Regions from separate parts of the Enterobacter sp. HK169 genome, predicted to be linked through region 1. Evidence: predicted binding sites of a transcription regulator. Region 1 holds the regulator's gene; each other region holds the start of a gene.
The links. The regulator sigma-54, encoded in region 1, starts transcription at its own class of promoters, with help from an activator protein. The targets are predictions, from matches to a motif close to GTTGGCACANNTTTCGCTNT.
Positions count from the first base shown of each region.

Region 2: the regulator sigma-54 is predicted to act here: its motif matches at 1,409-1,428, upstream of glnA (glutamate--ammonia ligase).
Region 3: the regulator sigma-54 is predicted to act here: its motif matches at 2,124-2,143, upstream of hypA (hydrogenase maturation nickel metallochaperone HypA).
Region 4: the regulator sigma-54 is predicted to act here: its motif matches at 2,449-2,468, upstream of EnteroDNA1_RS05880 (branched-chain amino acid ABC transporter substrate-binding protein).

Region 1 is NZ_CP017087.1:2,419,157-2,422,780, reverse strand. Features, by position in the region: gene rapZ (RNase adapter RapZ) at 1-271, opposite strand, end outside; gene ptsN (PTS IIA-like nitrogen regulatory protein PtsN) at 317-808, opposite strand; gene hpf (ribosome hibernation promoting factor) at 891-1,178, opposite strand; gene rpoN (RNA polymerase factor sigma-54) at 1,201-2,634, opposite strand; gene lptB (LPS export ABC transporter ATP-binding protein) at 2,682-3,407, opposite strand; gene lptA (lipopolysaccharide ABC transporter substrate-binding protein LptA) at 3,414-3,624, opposite strand, start outside.
Region 2 is NZ_CP017087.1:2,876,742-2,880,365, forward strand. Features, by position in the region: gene typA (ribosome-dependent GTPase TypA) at 1-1,136, opposite strand, end outside; gene glnA (glutamate--ammonia ligase) at 1,515-2,924, shown strand; gene glnL (nitrogen regulation protein NR(II)) at 3,096-3,624, shown strand, end outside.
Region 3 is NZ_CP017087.1:1,993,253-1,996,876, reverse strand. Features, by position in the region: gene hypD (hydrogenase formation protein HypD) at 1-612, opposite strand, end outside; gene EnteroDNA1_RS09425 (HypC/HybG/HupF family hydrogenase formation chaperone) at 615-887, opposite strand; gene hypB (hydrogenase nickel incorporation protein HypB) at 878-1,741, opposite strand; gene hypA (hydrogenase maturation nickel metallochaperone HypA) at 1,745-2,095, opposite strand; gene hycA (formate hydrogenlyase regulator HycA) at 2,307-2,771, shown strand; gene EnteroDNA1_RS09405 (4Fe-4S dicluster domain-containing protein) at 2,842-3,450, shown strand; gene hycC (formate hydrogenlyase subunit 3) at 3,447-3,624, shown strand, end outside.
Region 4 is NZ_CP017087.1:1,220,329-1,223,952, reverse strand. Features, by position in the region: gene livM (high-affinity branched-chain amino acid ABC transporter permease LivM) at 1-130, opposite strand, end outside; gene EnteroDNA1_RS05885 (ABC transporter permease subunit) at 142-1,056, opposite strand; gene EnteroDNA1_RS05880 (branched-chain amino acid ABC transporter substrate-binding protein) at 1,156-2,277, opposite strand; gene EnteroDNA1_RS05875 (YecA/YgfB family protein) at 2,701-3,369, shown strand.

The DNA of each region.
Region 1 (3,624 bases):
TATTGCGGTCTGCATCGAGGAACAGCAGCTGAGGCGAGAACGCGTCAGGCAGGTTGCTCATGGCCTGTTCGAAGATCTCTGGCGATTCAGGCATGTTACGAACGTCGATACTGACGGCGGCAGAGGTTTGTCTCTCCGCCAGCGTGCGGGCCAGATCGGGTAACAACACGACCGGCAGGTTATCGACGCAGTAAAAACCCATGTCTTCCAGGGCGCGCAGAGCAACGGATTTCCCCGACCCTGAACGGCCACTGACAATCATCAGCACCATGTTCCGTTTCTCCTCAGGACAACAGATGTGAAGGCCATCTCCTGGTTATGCATCATCCTGATTGCCTTCTGCTTCAGTGATAATTTGATAGAGCTCTTCATCACTTTGGGCCGAGCGCAGTCGACGGCAAATGGTTTTATCGGCCAGACGTTTTGCGACCAGCGACAGCGTATGCAGATGGGTTTTCGTCTGGTCGGCAGGTACCAGCAGCGCGAAGAGGAGATCGACGGGCTGGTTATCAATGGCATCGAAGGCGATGGGTGTTTCAAGCTGCACAAACACACCAACGGCACGCAGGGTATCCTCTTCCAGTTTGCCGTGCGGGATCGCGATGCCGTTGCCGATACCGGTACTGCCCATTTTTTCACGGGTCAGAATCGCTTCGAACACCACCTGCGGCGGCAGGCCCAGCTGTTTGGCAGCCAGTTCACTGATGATCTCCAGCGCACGTTTTTTGCTCTGGCAGTGAACCGCACTGCGGGTACATTCCTGGTTAAGGACATTGCTCAGTTGAAGAGCGGAATCGTTGTTCATCATAATTTCACCTAAGCGCTAACTGTACAAATGGCCTGTTGTGTTTCACAACAGGCCGTCCTGCACCCGTTAACTGCCCGGACAATTAGTGTTGTTTCAGTTTATCTTTATGTTTATTGAGCTGTCGTGCAAGCTTATCAATCAAGCCGTCGATAGCAGCGTACATGTCTTGCCCTTCCGCACTGGCATGCAGTTCACCCCCGTTAACATGCAGGGTGGCATCCGAGATGTGAGTCACTTTCTCCACTTTCAACACAATATAGACCTGATTGATCCTTTCGAAATACTGCTCGAGTTTTGCAAACTTCGCGTTCACGAAGTCGCGTAAAGCCTCAGTAATTTCGACGTTTTGTCCAGTGATGTTGAGCTGCATAGTGTCTTCCTTATCGGTTGTGTCAGACCAGCTGTTTACGCTGGTTGGACGGCGGAATGGATAAAGACTCTCGATACTTCGCAACAGTACGACGTGCCACCATAATACCCTGATCGGACAGCATGGTGGTTAACTTACTGTCGCTTAGTGGCTTCGCGGGGTTCTCCGCGGCGATCAACTTCTTCACCAGGGCACGAATGGCCGTTGACGACGCTTCGCCGCCGCCCTCGGTATTCACATGGCTGGAGAAGAAATACTTAAGCTCAAATATACCGCGTGGACTGTGCAGATACTTCTGCGTGGTGACACGGGAAATGGTTGATTCATGCATCTCGACGGCCTGGGCGATATCCGCCAGTACCATCGGTTTCATATACTCTTCGCCCTGCTCAAAGAACGCCTGCTGCTGTTCGACAATACAGCGGCTGACGCGCAGCAGCGTATCATTTCGGCTTTCCAGACTTTTGATCAGCCATCGCGCTTCCTGAAGATTGCTACGAATATATTGATTGTCGGAGTCGTTACGCGCGCTGGTGCACATGGAGGCATACTGCTGGTTGATTTGCAGGCGAGGGATGCTGTCTGAATTCAGTTCAACGACCCAGCGGTCATTGTGTTTTCTCACCAGCACGTCCGGGATGACGTACTCGGGCTCGCTGGTCTGGATCGACTGTCCCGGGCGCGGATCGAGTGACTGGATCAGATTCACCGCTTCTTTCAGCACCTCTTCCTTCAGGCGCGTGACGCGCATCAGGCTGCGGAAATCGTGGTTGGCCAACAGATCCAGATGATCGCTGATGATTAAGCGCGCCTCGTCGAGCCATGGCGTCTCTTTGCTGAACTGAGAAAGCTGGATCAGCAGGCAGTCGCGCAGATCTTTTGCGGCCACGCCTACCGGATCGAAACGCTGGATGCGCTTCAGAACGGCTTCGATCTCCTCAAGTTCAATCTCTTCGTCGCCCATGCTTTCCAGGATATCGTCCAGCGTGACGGTCAAATAGCCGGTGTCGTCAACGGCATCGACAATTGAGGTGGCAATCGCGCGGTCGGTATCGGAGAAGGGGGTAAGTTCCACCTGCCACATCAGGTAATCCTGCAGCGACTGGGTGGTTTCTCCCTGATAGACCGGTAGCTCATCATCCTGGTAGTCTGCACGCGTACCGGAAGGGGTTCCGGCGGTGTAGATTTCATCCCAGCTGGCATCCAGCGGTAGCTCGTCGGGCATCTCTTTTTGTTCGAGTGCATCCGCGGTGTCGAGCGCTTCTGTATCCTGTGACTGCTGAGTATCTACCTCGTCATGAAGATCGGTTTGTTCCAGCAGGGGGTTGCTGTCCAGCGCCTGCTGGAGCTCCTGCTGAAGTTCTAACGTGGACAGTTGCAACAGGCGAATTGCCTGCTGTAGCTGCGGCGTCATTGCCAGTTGTTGGCTGAGCCTTAATTGCAAACCTTGCTTCATGTTCAGAGCATTTTTCTCCGGTTCGGCGTTACGTTACCTCTACCCTATCAGAGTCTGAAGTCTTCCCCAAGATAGACGCGCTTAACATGATCGTCTTCGAGGATCTGCTGCGGCGTACCGTGGGCGATCAGATTGCCCTGGCTCACAATATACGCGCGTTCACACACGGCCAGCGTTTCACGGACGTTGTGGTCGGTGATCAGTACGCCAAGCCCGCTGTCACGCAGGTGTTCAATGATGCGTTTAATGTCGATAACCGAGATCGGGTCAACGCCGGCAAACGGTTCATCCAGAAGGATAAATTTCGGGTTTGCGGCCAGCGCACGTGCAATCTCAACACGACGGCGTTCACCCCCGGAGAGTGCCTGACCGAGGCTGTCGCGCAGATGCTCAATGTGGAACTCTTCCATCAACTCGTTGGCACGATCCTGACGCTGTTCGCTGGTCAGATCGTTACGAATTTCCAGGACCGCCATCAGGTTATCGTAAACGCTAAGACGACGGAAAATGGAGGCTTCCTGCGGCAGGTAGCCGATCCCGCGACGCGCGCGCGCGTGCAGCGGCAGAAGGCTGATGTCTTCATCGTCAATGATAATGTTGCCGGCATCGCGCGGCACAATGCCAACGACCATGTAGAAGGTGGTGGTTTTACCCGCACCGTTAGGGCCAAGCAGCCCTACAATTTCGCCGGAGTTGACGGTCAGACTGACATCTTCTACGACACGGCGGCCCTTGTAGGCCTTCGCGAGATTTTTTGCAGTTAATGTTGCCATAACGAATTAGTTACTCTTCTTCTGTGCCGGGGCCTGGCCTTTGCCTTTGTCCTGCAGCTGCGACGGAACCAGGACGGTCGTGACGCGTTTGCCTTTCTCGCTGGAGGCCTGCATTTTTTGCTCTTTCACCAGATAGGTGATCTGGTCGCCGGTAATGTTGCTGTCCAGCTGTTCCAGATACGCGTTTCCGGTCAGGATGACCAGGTCCTTCGCCAGC
Region 2 (3,624 bases), 460 kb from region 1:
TCGAAACCTTCACGACGCATGTTTTCGATCAGTACAGACAGGTGCAGCTCACCACGACCAGAAACGCGGAATGCATCGGCATCCTGGGTTTCTTCAACGCGCAGCGCAACGTTGTGCACCAGCTCTTTGTTCAGGCGGTCAAGGATCTGACGAGAGGTAACGAATTTACCTTCTTTACCACAGAACGGAGAGGTGTTGACGTTGAAGAACATGGATACGGTTGGTTCATCAACGGACAGGGCTGGCAGCGCTTCGACGTTCTGCGGATCGCAGATGGTGTCGGAGATGTTCAGTTCACCCAGACCGGTGATAGCGATGATGTCGCCCGCTTCCGCAACGTCACTCTCGATACGCTCAAGACCCAGGTGAGTCAGTACTTTACCGACTTTACCGTTACGGGTTTTGCCTTCGCTATCGATGATAGTAACCTGCTGGTTAGGCTTCACTTTACCGCGCTTGATACGACCAATGCCGATTACGCCAACGTAGTTGTTGTAGTCGAGCTGAGAGATCTGCATCTGCAGGGTGCCGTCGAGATCGACGTTTGGTGCAGGAACACGGTCAACAATCGCCTGATACAGCGGGGTCATGTCTTCAGCCATGTCTTCGTGGTCCAGACCTGCGATACCGTTCAGCGCAGAGGCGTAAACGATAGGGAAGTCCAGCTGCTCGTCGGTCGCGTCGAGGTTAACGAACAGGTCGAAGACCTGGTCAACAACCCAGTCAGGACGCGCGCCAGGGCGGTCAACTTTGTTGATAACAACGATTGGCTTCAGACCATGGGCAAAAGCTTTTTTGGTCACGAAGCGCGTCTGTGGCATTGGGCCATCCATTGCGTCAACGACCAGCAGAACGGAGTCTACCATGGACATTACACGTTCAACTTCACCACCGAAGTCGGCGTGCCCTGGGGTATCAACGATGTTGATACGGTAGTCATTCCATTTAATCGCGGTGTTTTTCGCGAGGATGGTAATCCCACGCTCTTTCTCCAAATCGTTGGAGTCCATCACGCGTTCTTGGGTTTCGGCACGCGCATCAAACGTACCGGATTGCTGCAGCAGCTTGTCGACCAGGGTAGTTTTACCATGGTCAACGTGCGCGATGATGGCGATGTTACGCAAATTTTCGATCACAACTTTGCCTCAGGCATTTAGAAATAGCGCGTTATTGTACACGGATTAATCGCACTACAAAACAGGATCACAAACATCCCCCGCAAACAAGTATTGCAGAGATGCTTTGTGATCGCTTTCACGGAGCGGTAAAAGGGCACTTTAACGTAAATTGCACCAATATGGTGCTCAATGTTCACATTGAAGCACTATACTGGTGCAACAAATCCATTGTGGTGCAGCCCTTTTGCACTATGGTGCGCATGATAACGCCTTTTTGGGGTGATTTAAAAGTTGGCACAGATTTCGCTTTATAAAAAATACATGGCACCAGCCAGTACAAACAGAAATTGAAGACCTCGTTACCACGACGACAATGACCAATCTGGAGAGTTAAGTATGTCCGCTGAACACGTTTTGACGATGCTGAACGAACATGAAGTGAAGTTTGTTGATCTGCGCTTCACCGATACCAAAGGTAAAGAACAGCACGTCACAATCCCTGCTCATCAGGTGAACGCCGAATTCTTTGAAGAAGGCAAAATGTTTGACGGCTCCTCCATTGGTGGCTGGAAAGGCATTAACGAATCCGACATGGTTCTGATGCCAGACGCGACCACTGCGGTCATTGATCCGTTCTTCGAAGAACCAACCCTGATCATCCGTTGCGACATCCTCGAGCCAGGCACGCTGCAGGGCTACGACCGCGACCCACGTTCTATCGCGAAACGCGCTGAAGAGTACCTGCGTTCTACCGGCATCGCAGACACCGTTCTGTTCGGGCCAGAGCCAGAATTCTTCCTGTTCGATGACATCCGTTTCGGTGCCTCTATTTCTGGCTCCCACGTGGCTATCGACGACATCGAAGGTGCATGGAACTCCTCCACTAAATACGAAGGCGGTAACAAAGGTCACCGTCCTGGCGTGAAAGGCGGTTACTTCCCGGTTCCTCCGGTCGACTCTGCACAGGACATCCGTTCTACCATGTGTCTGGTGATGGAAGAGATGGGCCTGGTTGTTGAAGCTCACCACCACGAAGTGGCGACTGCTGGTCAGAACGAAGTGGCAACCCGCTTCAACACCATGACCAAAAAAGCGGACGAAATTCAGATCTACAAATACGTTGTGCACAACGTTGCGCACCGTTTCGGTAAAACCGCGACCTTCATGCCAAAACCAATGTTTGGCGATAACGGTTCCGGTATGCATTGCCACATGTCTCTGTCCAAGAACGGTACCAACCTGTTCTCTGGCGACAAATATGCCGGTCTGTCCGAGCAGGCGCTGTATTACATCGGTGGTGTTATCAAACACGCTAAAGCAATCAACGCCCTGGCGAACCCAACCACGAACTCCTACAAGCGTCTGGTCCCGGGCTACGAAGCGCCAGTGATGCTGGCCTACTCTGCACGTAACCGTTCTGCTTCTATCCGTATTCCGGTGGTGGCTTCTCCTAAAGCACGTCGTATCGAAGTTCGCTTCCCGGACCCAGCGGCTAACCCATACCTGTGCTTCGCTGCACTGCTGATGGCCGGTCTGGACGGTATCAAGAACAAGATCCACCCGGGCGAAGCGATGGACAAAAACCTGTACGACCTGCCGCCAGAAGAAGCGAAAGAGATCCCACAGGTTGCTGGCTCTCTGGAAGAAGCCCTGCAGGCCCTGGACGCAGACCGCGAGTTCCTGACTGCAGGTGGCGTATTCACTGACGACGCTATCGATGCTTACATCGCCCTGCGTATGGAAGAGAACGACCGCGTGCGTATGACGCCACACCCGGTAGAGTTCGAGCTGTACTACAGCGTTTAATTAAAGTTGTTTTACCCGGCGTGATAAGCGCCGGGGGTAGTTGCCGTGGAAACTTTTAGCCCATCTCCGGATGGGCTTTTTTCTCCACCAACAACCTGATCTCACGCGCTTTTTACGCCGAAAACGCTATACTGCACTAAATTAGTGCAAACGACTCCAGGAGACTGCTGAATGGCAACTGGCACGCTGCCCGATGCTGGGCAGATCCTCAATTCTTTGATTAACAGCATATTGCTGGTCGATGACGAGCTGGCCGTTCATTACGCCAACCCGGCCGCGCAGCAGCTGCTCGCCCAAAGCGCACGTAAACTGTTCGGCACCCCGCTTCCTGAACTCCTGAGCTATTTTTCACTGAATATTGGCCTGATGCAGGAAAGTTTGCAGGCCGGCCAGGGGTTTACCGATAACGAAGTGACGCTGGTGATCGACGGGCGCTCGCACATTCTGTCGCTAACCGCGCAACGTCTTCCCGAAGGCCTGATTCTGCTGGAAATGGCGCCGATGGATAATCAGCGTCGGCTGAGCCAGGAGCAGCTTCAGCACGCGCAGCAGATTGCCGCCCGTGACCTGGTGCGCGGTCTGGCGCATGAAATCAAAAACCCGCTGGGTGGATTACGCGGCGCAGCGCAGCTTCTGACTAAAGCGCTGCCCGATCCCGCGCTGGCGGAATATACCAACGTCATCATTGAGCAGGCGGACC
Region 3 (3,624 bases), 430 kb from region 1:
CATGCTGACATGCCCCGGTGCCAGAAAGGCGTCAATGCCGTTTCCCGGTTCTTCCAGCAGGCTGCGCAGCGTGGGAATGAGCGTAATGTGCTGGCAGAAGAAGAAAAAATTCCCGACGCCGCGCGCTTTCGCCTGCTGCAGCGTGATGGCGGTGGCGGGCATGGTGGTTTCAAACCCCAGACCAAAAAACACCACCTTGCGCGCGGGGTTGTCCTCCGCCAGCGTCAGGGCATCCATCGGCGAATAGACGATCCGGATGTCGGCCCCGCGCGCTTTCGCCTGCAGCAGCGAGCCGTTTTTCCCCGGCACGCGCATCGCGTCGCCAAAGGTGCAGAAAATGACGTCGGGCTGGCTGGCAATTTCGATACAGCTGTCGATTCGCCCCATCGGCAGCACGCACACCGGGCAGCCGGGGCCGTGGATAAACTCGATGTTCTCCGGCAGCAGCTGGTCGAGGCCAAATTTGAAGATGGCGTGCGTGTGTCCGCCGCACACCTCCATGATCCGCAGCGGTTTTTCCGCCGTGTAGTCCAGCAGCGACGCGCGCGTTTTCAGGTGCCCGATAAGCTGCAGCACCTGCTCCGGCGCGCGGTATTCATCAACGTAACGCATGGCTAACGCTCCTCGCCGTACAGCAGCGCGCCCACGTCCGGCTCCACGTCGAACATGTTTTGCAGGGCATCCAGCGTGTCGCGGGCTTCCGCTTCGTTAATCACGCTCATGGCAAACCCCACGTGGACGAGCACCCACTGGCCGAGACGCGATGCGCCCGTTTCATCGCTGCTGCCCACCAGCGTCAGGTCCACGTCGCGCAGGATGCCGCAGACCTCTACTTTGGCCTGGTTCCCGTCAATGGAATGGATTTGTCCCGGTACGCCTATGCACATCGTTCACTCTCCAGCCAGTTCAGCCAGGCGTCCATCCCGTCACCGCGCGTGGCGGAGACCAGCAGGATCTCAATCTCGGGATTCACTTCCCGGGCGCAGGACAGGCACTTATCCACGTCGAAGTTCAGGTACGGCAGCAGGTCGACCTTGTTCAGCAGCATGATGGACGCGGCGGCAAACATATGCGGGTACTTCAGCGGCTTGTCTTCGCCTTCGGTCACCGAAAGCACCGCCACCTTGTGGCGTTCGCCCAGATCGAAGCTTGCCGGGCAGACCAGGTTGCCGACGTTTTCAATAAACAGAATGCCGTTATCCGCCAGCGGCAGACGCGGGGCGGCGTCGGCAATCATCTGCGCATCCAGGTGGCAGCCTTTGCCGGTATTGACCTGAATCGCCGGGGTGCCGGTTTCGCGAATGCGCGCCGCGTCGTTAACGGTTTGCTGGTCGCCTTCAATCACCGCGCAGGAGACGCGCCCGTTCAGGCGTTTGAGCGTTTCCGTTAACAGCGTGGTTTTGCCGGAGCCGGGGCTGGAGACCAGGTTCAGCACCAGCTGTTTGCGGGCGGCAAAGCGCGCGCGGTTGCGGGCGGCGATCTGGTTATTTTTGTCCAGCACGTTGATTTCCACCTCCAGCATCTGGCGCTGGCTGATGCCCGGCGCGTGGGTACCCGCTTCGCCGTGGCCGTAGTGCAGATCGCCCGCAGCGGAGCGTTGCGGGGAGAAGGTGATACCGGTTAAAGCCGCAGCTGGCCGCGGGGCTGGCGAAAAGGGCGCGGAGCGAAACGCGGAATGGGGGCGATGTTCATCCCCTTCTATATACAGGTTGCCTTCGGCGCAACCGCAGGTGCTACACATACTTTACTCCTTCTCGATTTCGAGGCGTTGGATCTGCATGCCGTCGTCCGCCACGATGCGAAGACCGGTGCTCTGACACTGCGGACAGCGCTGAACCTTTGATGACAGCAGGGTGACGTACTGCTGGCACTGCTCGCACCAGCACTCCGCCTGCTGCTCTTCGATATGGAGCTCGCAGCCTTCCGCCAGCGTGCCGCGACACACCAGCTCAAAACAGAAATTCAGGGCGCGGGTCTCGACGCAGGAAAACGCCCCGACCTTCAGCCAGACGCCGGTGACGCGCTTCGCGTGGTTTTGCACTGCCTGCTGTTCGATAAGCTCCAGGGTCCGCTGGCAGAGGGTGATTTCGTGCATGACGCCTCCTCAATGAATTGCGCCATTGAATGCAATAACGGTGCCAGCTTGATTTTTGTTAAGGCGTGACGATGTCAACGCTGTCGAAATGACACGTCGACACCGCGGCGTTGACAGCGGTTTTGCAATTAAAACCATTTAAAATCATAAAGATAAAAACTGGCATGGAATCTGCTTAACAGCCGCTATCTCCATTAAACGGATACCTTCTATGACTATTTGGGAAATCAGCGAAAAAGCGGATTACATCGCGCAGCGTCATCAGCAGCTGCAGGACCAGTGGCACCTCTACTGCAACTCTCTGGTTCAGGGCATCACCCTCTCGAAAGCGCGTCTTCACCACGCGATGAGCTGCGCGGCGCAGGGCGACATGCGCTTCGTCCTGTTCGGCCATTTCACCATCAACGTTACCCTGGCGGACAACTTCAACAGCCACACCATTGAGTACCACCTCGAGACAAAAGACGGCGAAAAACAGTGTATTGCGAAGGCGCAGCTGATGGCCGATGGCATGGTGGATGGCCACGTCAGCAACCGCGATCGCCAGCAGGTGCTGGAGCACTATCTGGAAAAAATCGCGCCGGTCTATAACGGCCTGTACGCCGCCGTTGAACACGATCTTCCGGTCAACCTGAAGCAGCTGATGGATGGAAATACCTCAGCGAACGTGGCCTGACTCCTGCGTGTCGAGAAGTGTCGACAAGACAGTTTTTCGTCAAAAATGACTATCACCAGAGGATAACCCGGTGAACCGTTTTGTAATTGCTGACTCGACGGTCTGTATTGGCTGTCGAACCTGTGAGGCGGCGTGCTCGGAAACGCATCGCCTGCATGGGCTGCAGTCCATGCCGCGCCTGCACGTCATGCGTAATGAAAAAGAGTCTGCCCCGCAGCTCTGCCATCACTGTGAAGACGCCCCCTGCGCGGGCGTCTGCCCTGTGAATGCCATCACCCGCGTGGATGGCGCTGTCCAGCTGAACGAAAGCCTGTGCGTAAGCTGCAAGCTGTGCGGCATTGCCTGCCCGTTCGGCGCGATTGAATTTTCCGGCAGCCGTCCGCTGCATATTCCGGCGAACGCCAACTCGCCAAAAGCCCCGCCCGCGCCACCGGCTCCGGCACGCGTAAGTACGCTGCTGGACTGGGTGCCCGGCATCCGTGCCGTTGCGGTGAAATGCGACCTGTGCAGCTTCGATGAGCAGGGCCCGGCCTGCGTGCGCACCTGCCCGACTAAGGCGTTGATTCTGGTTAACATTCGCGACATCGCCCGTACCAGCAAGCGTAAACGCGAGCTGACCATCAACAGTGATTTTGGCGACCTTTCTCTGCTACAGGCGCTTAACGAGGGGGCGAAATGAACGCGGCGATGATGATTACCAGCGCGGTAGCCTGTTTTGCTGCCGCCGCTGTTCTGGCGCTGATCTGCTCATTCCATAAAACCCTGAGCGGCGCGATCGCCGGGCTCGGCGGGGCGGTCGCTAGCCTGATGACGCTGGCGGCAGGCGGCGATGTCCTGCTCGGCGGCCAGTCCT
Region 4 (3,624 bases), 1.2 Mb from region 1:
GCCCGGCGAAGTTAAAGCTGTAACCGTCCAGCACCACGCCCGCAATGGGGCCGAAAATAACCAGCGCAATCAGTCCGGAAAAAATCGCGTCCAGAATGCAGCGTTTAAGTGAAAAACCGTGTGATGTCATCATTCTCTCCCTCACACTTTGGCCACAATCGGGCGCCCAAGCAGCCCCTGGGGACGGAAAATCAGGATCATGACCAGCAGGCCGAACGAAAAGACATCTTTATAGTCCGAGTTCACCATGCCCGAGAACTGGGCTTCCGCCACGCCCAGGATAAGGCCACCGAGCATCGCGCCAGGGAGGGAGCCGATGCCGCCGAGTACCGCCGCGGTAAAGGCTTTAATGCCGATCACGAACCCGACGTAGAAATCAAAGGTGCCGTAATTCATGGTGATCAACACCCCCGCCAGACCGGCCATCGCCGCGCCGATGACAAAGACCAGCGAAATAATCCGGTCGGTGTTAATGCCCAGAATGGAGGCCATCTTACGATCCTGCTGTACCGCGCGGCACATCCGGCCCAGCCGGGTATGGTTGATAATCCAGGTGAGCACCAGCATGCCGGCAAAAGAAGCAATCAGAATAAACACTTTGGTGTAGGTTATCTGCACGAAGCCGTCGCCCAGATGCAGGCGAATCACGCCGTCCAGCATGGTCGGCACCCCTTGCTGGCGCGGACCCTGGCTCAGCTGCGCGTAGTTTTGCAGGATAAGCGACATCCCGATGGCGGAGATCAGCGGCGCCAGGCGCGTGGAGTTGCGCAGCGGCTTGTAGGCGATACGCTCGATGGTCCAGCCGTACACCCCGGTTACCACGATGGTGAACACCAGCGTCCCGAGGATCAGCAGCGGGAACGACTGCAGACCGAAGAACGAGAGCAGCGCCAGGCCGATGGCGCAGAGATAGGCGGAAATCATATACACTTCGCCGTGGGCGAAATTGATCATCCCGATAATGCCGTACACCATGGTGTAGCCGATGGCGATTAAACCGTAGACGGAGCCCAGCGTTAAGCCATTGATTAACTGTTGCAGGAAGAATGTACTCATCTTAGCGCGCTCGTTTTATAGGCTGCGCGATGCGCGCAGCCTGATGTTTATTACGCGCCGACGGGCAGGCCCGCCGACGTTGAGCGTGACTCCGTCCCGTTACTGCACTTCCTTATATTTGCCTTTGTCGTCCCACTGGTAAACCACGTAGTCAGACACTTTCAGATCGCCCTTGCTGTCCCACGCTTTTTTGCCCATCACCGTGTCGACGGAATTGGCTTTCAGCCACTCGCTGGCTTTGGCGGAGTCCTTGCCGCCGGTGGCCTTGAAGGCTGCGGCAATGGCCTGTACGGAGGCATAGGAGTAAAGGGTGTAACCTTCCGGCTCGAATTTACCGGCGCGGAATTTCTCGATAACCGCTTTACCGTCCGGGATAAGGCGCGGATCTTTACCGAAGGTCATGTAAATGCCGTTGGTGTATTGCGGGCCCCCCGCGGCGGTCACCATCTCTTCGTTGACAATACAGTCGCCGGAGAAGAATTTCGCCTGCACGCCCTGTTCACGCATCTGGCGAACCAGCGGACCGGCTTCCGGGTGACAGCCACCGAAGAACACGACGTCCGGTTTTTGCGCGCCGATCTTGGTCACCAACGCGTTAAAGTCTTTCTCACCGCGAGATAACCCCTCATACATCACATCCTGAACCCCGCGTTTCGCCAGCGCCGCTTTGGTGGCGTCAGCCAGACCCTGACCATAGGTGTCTTTATCGTGAATAATTACCACGCGTTTGGCTTTCAGCTTGTCGATGATGAAGTCGCTGGCAACCTGCCCCTGCTGGTCATCGCGTCCGCACATGCGGAACATATCGCTCATGCCGCGTTCGGTGATCAGCGGGTTAGTTGAGCCGGGGGTAATCGCAATAATGCCCGCGTCGCTATACACCTCGGAGGCGGGCATTGTGGAAGAGGAGCAGAAATGGCCGACCACGGCGTTGACTTTATCCTGGTCAACTAAACGGTTGGCGACGGCCACGGCCTGCTTAGGCTCGCAGGCATCATCCCCCTGAACCAGTTTGATCTTCTCGCCGTTAATGCCGCCTGCGGCATTAATGTCTTCAGCGGCCTGCGTTGCGCCGTGCCAGTACTGATCGCCATAGGTGGCATTCGGACCCGTGAACGGCCCGGCCACGCCAATCACAATATCTGCCCGGGCGGAAAACGCCGTCACCAGGCAACCGGCCAACACAAGAGAAAGAGGAGTTCTGATTAATTTCAGCGACATTATTATGTTCCTTAGCAAAGAGGTTTTTGCACCACGGCGTAAACCCGAACGCCCGACGGCGCAGCCAATCCGAAACACGAGCAAGAACAAAATGCACTAAACGAACAAGATACAGACGGCATCCTGCATATTACGGCGAGATTTCCCTGCGCAGAGGCGCGCGAAGAACGTTAAGCAAAAACGTTGCCAGAATGGTTAACCCATTGACGAGCTTGCGACATGTTTGAGTATAGAGCGCCGCGTTATGCCGCCTTGCGGGAGGAGAAGAAATTACAGCGGAGATCACATATCATTAACAACAAAGCCCATAAGTTGTGCAAAGGTCACGATTTGCACGTTTTTGCAGCAATAAAGACCTAAACTTCAGCCCGGAGAGGCGTGAGTTATGTGTTAGGATCGTTTCCTTTTGCAGGAGTATCAGCGATGACTGAAGGCCCATTGAATGAAAGCGAAATGGCGTGGCTTGAAGAGACGTTAATGTCTTACGGTCATGATGACGCGTCCGTGATTGACGTGTCCGAACTGGACGGCATGCTTACCGCAGTGCTTTCCGGTCCTGTTGTCGTTGAGCCAGATGCCTGGCTGGTGGCGGTGTGGGGTGGCGAGAAGTACATTCCGCGCTGGAAAAACGATCGTGAGATGAACCGTTTTATCGATCTCTGCTTTAAGCATATGAACGATATTGCCGAGCGCCTGAGCGAGTACCCGGATCAGTTTGAACCGATGTTCGGTTATAACGACGTTGACGGTGAGAGCTATACCGTGGTGGAAGAGTGGTGCTATGGCTATATGCGCGGCGTGGCGCTGACGGACTGGTCAGCCCTGCCGGAAGCCCTGAAGGCCGATCTTGACGTGATTGCCCTGCACGGGACGGAAGAGAACAGCGAAAAGCTGGATGAACTGTCCGAAGAGGAGTATATCGCCAGCATCGAAAGCATCCAGCCTGCGGCACTGCGTTTATATCAATACTGGGTAAACAACCCGCAGCAGCCGGAAGTGAAGAAGCCGACGGTGAACGGCACGAAGGTCGGGCGTAACGATCCGTGTCCTTGCGGCAGCGGGAAGAAGTTTAAGAGCTGCTGTTTGCACTGATACATTTTTGTGGCTTTGGTTCGTTCACCTTAAGACCAGTAGAAAATAATACGTTTTTAACCTGTGACCGAGATAAGGGGCCGTCGAGGCCCCTTATATGGCCAGGCGTATCAGACGTGAATAAGCTCAATGTCATCGTTGCTCACCGAATATCATTGATCTATACGCCTTGTGGTGCTTATTTGTATTCTGATATTGTCATATTTCTTTCTGGTATTTATTTTATCTTTTTATTTAATTCATGAATGTTTGTTT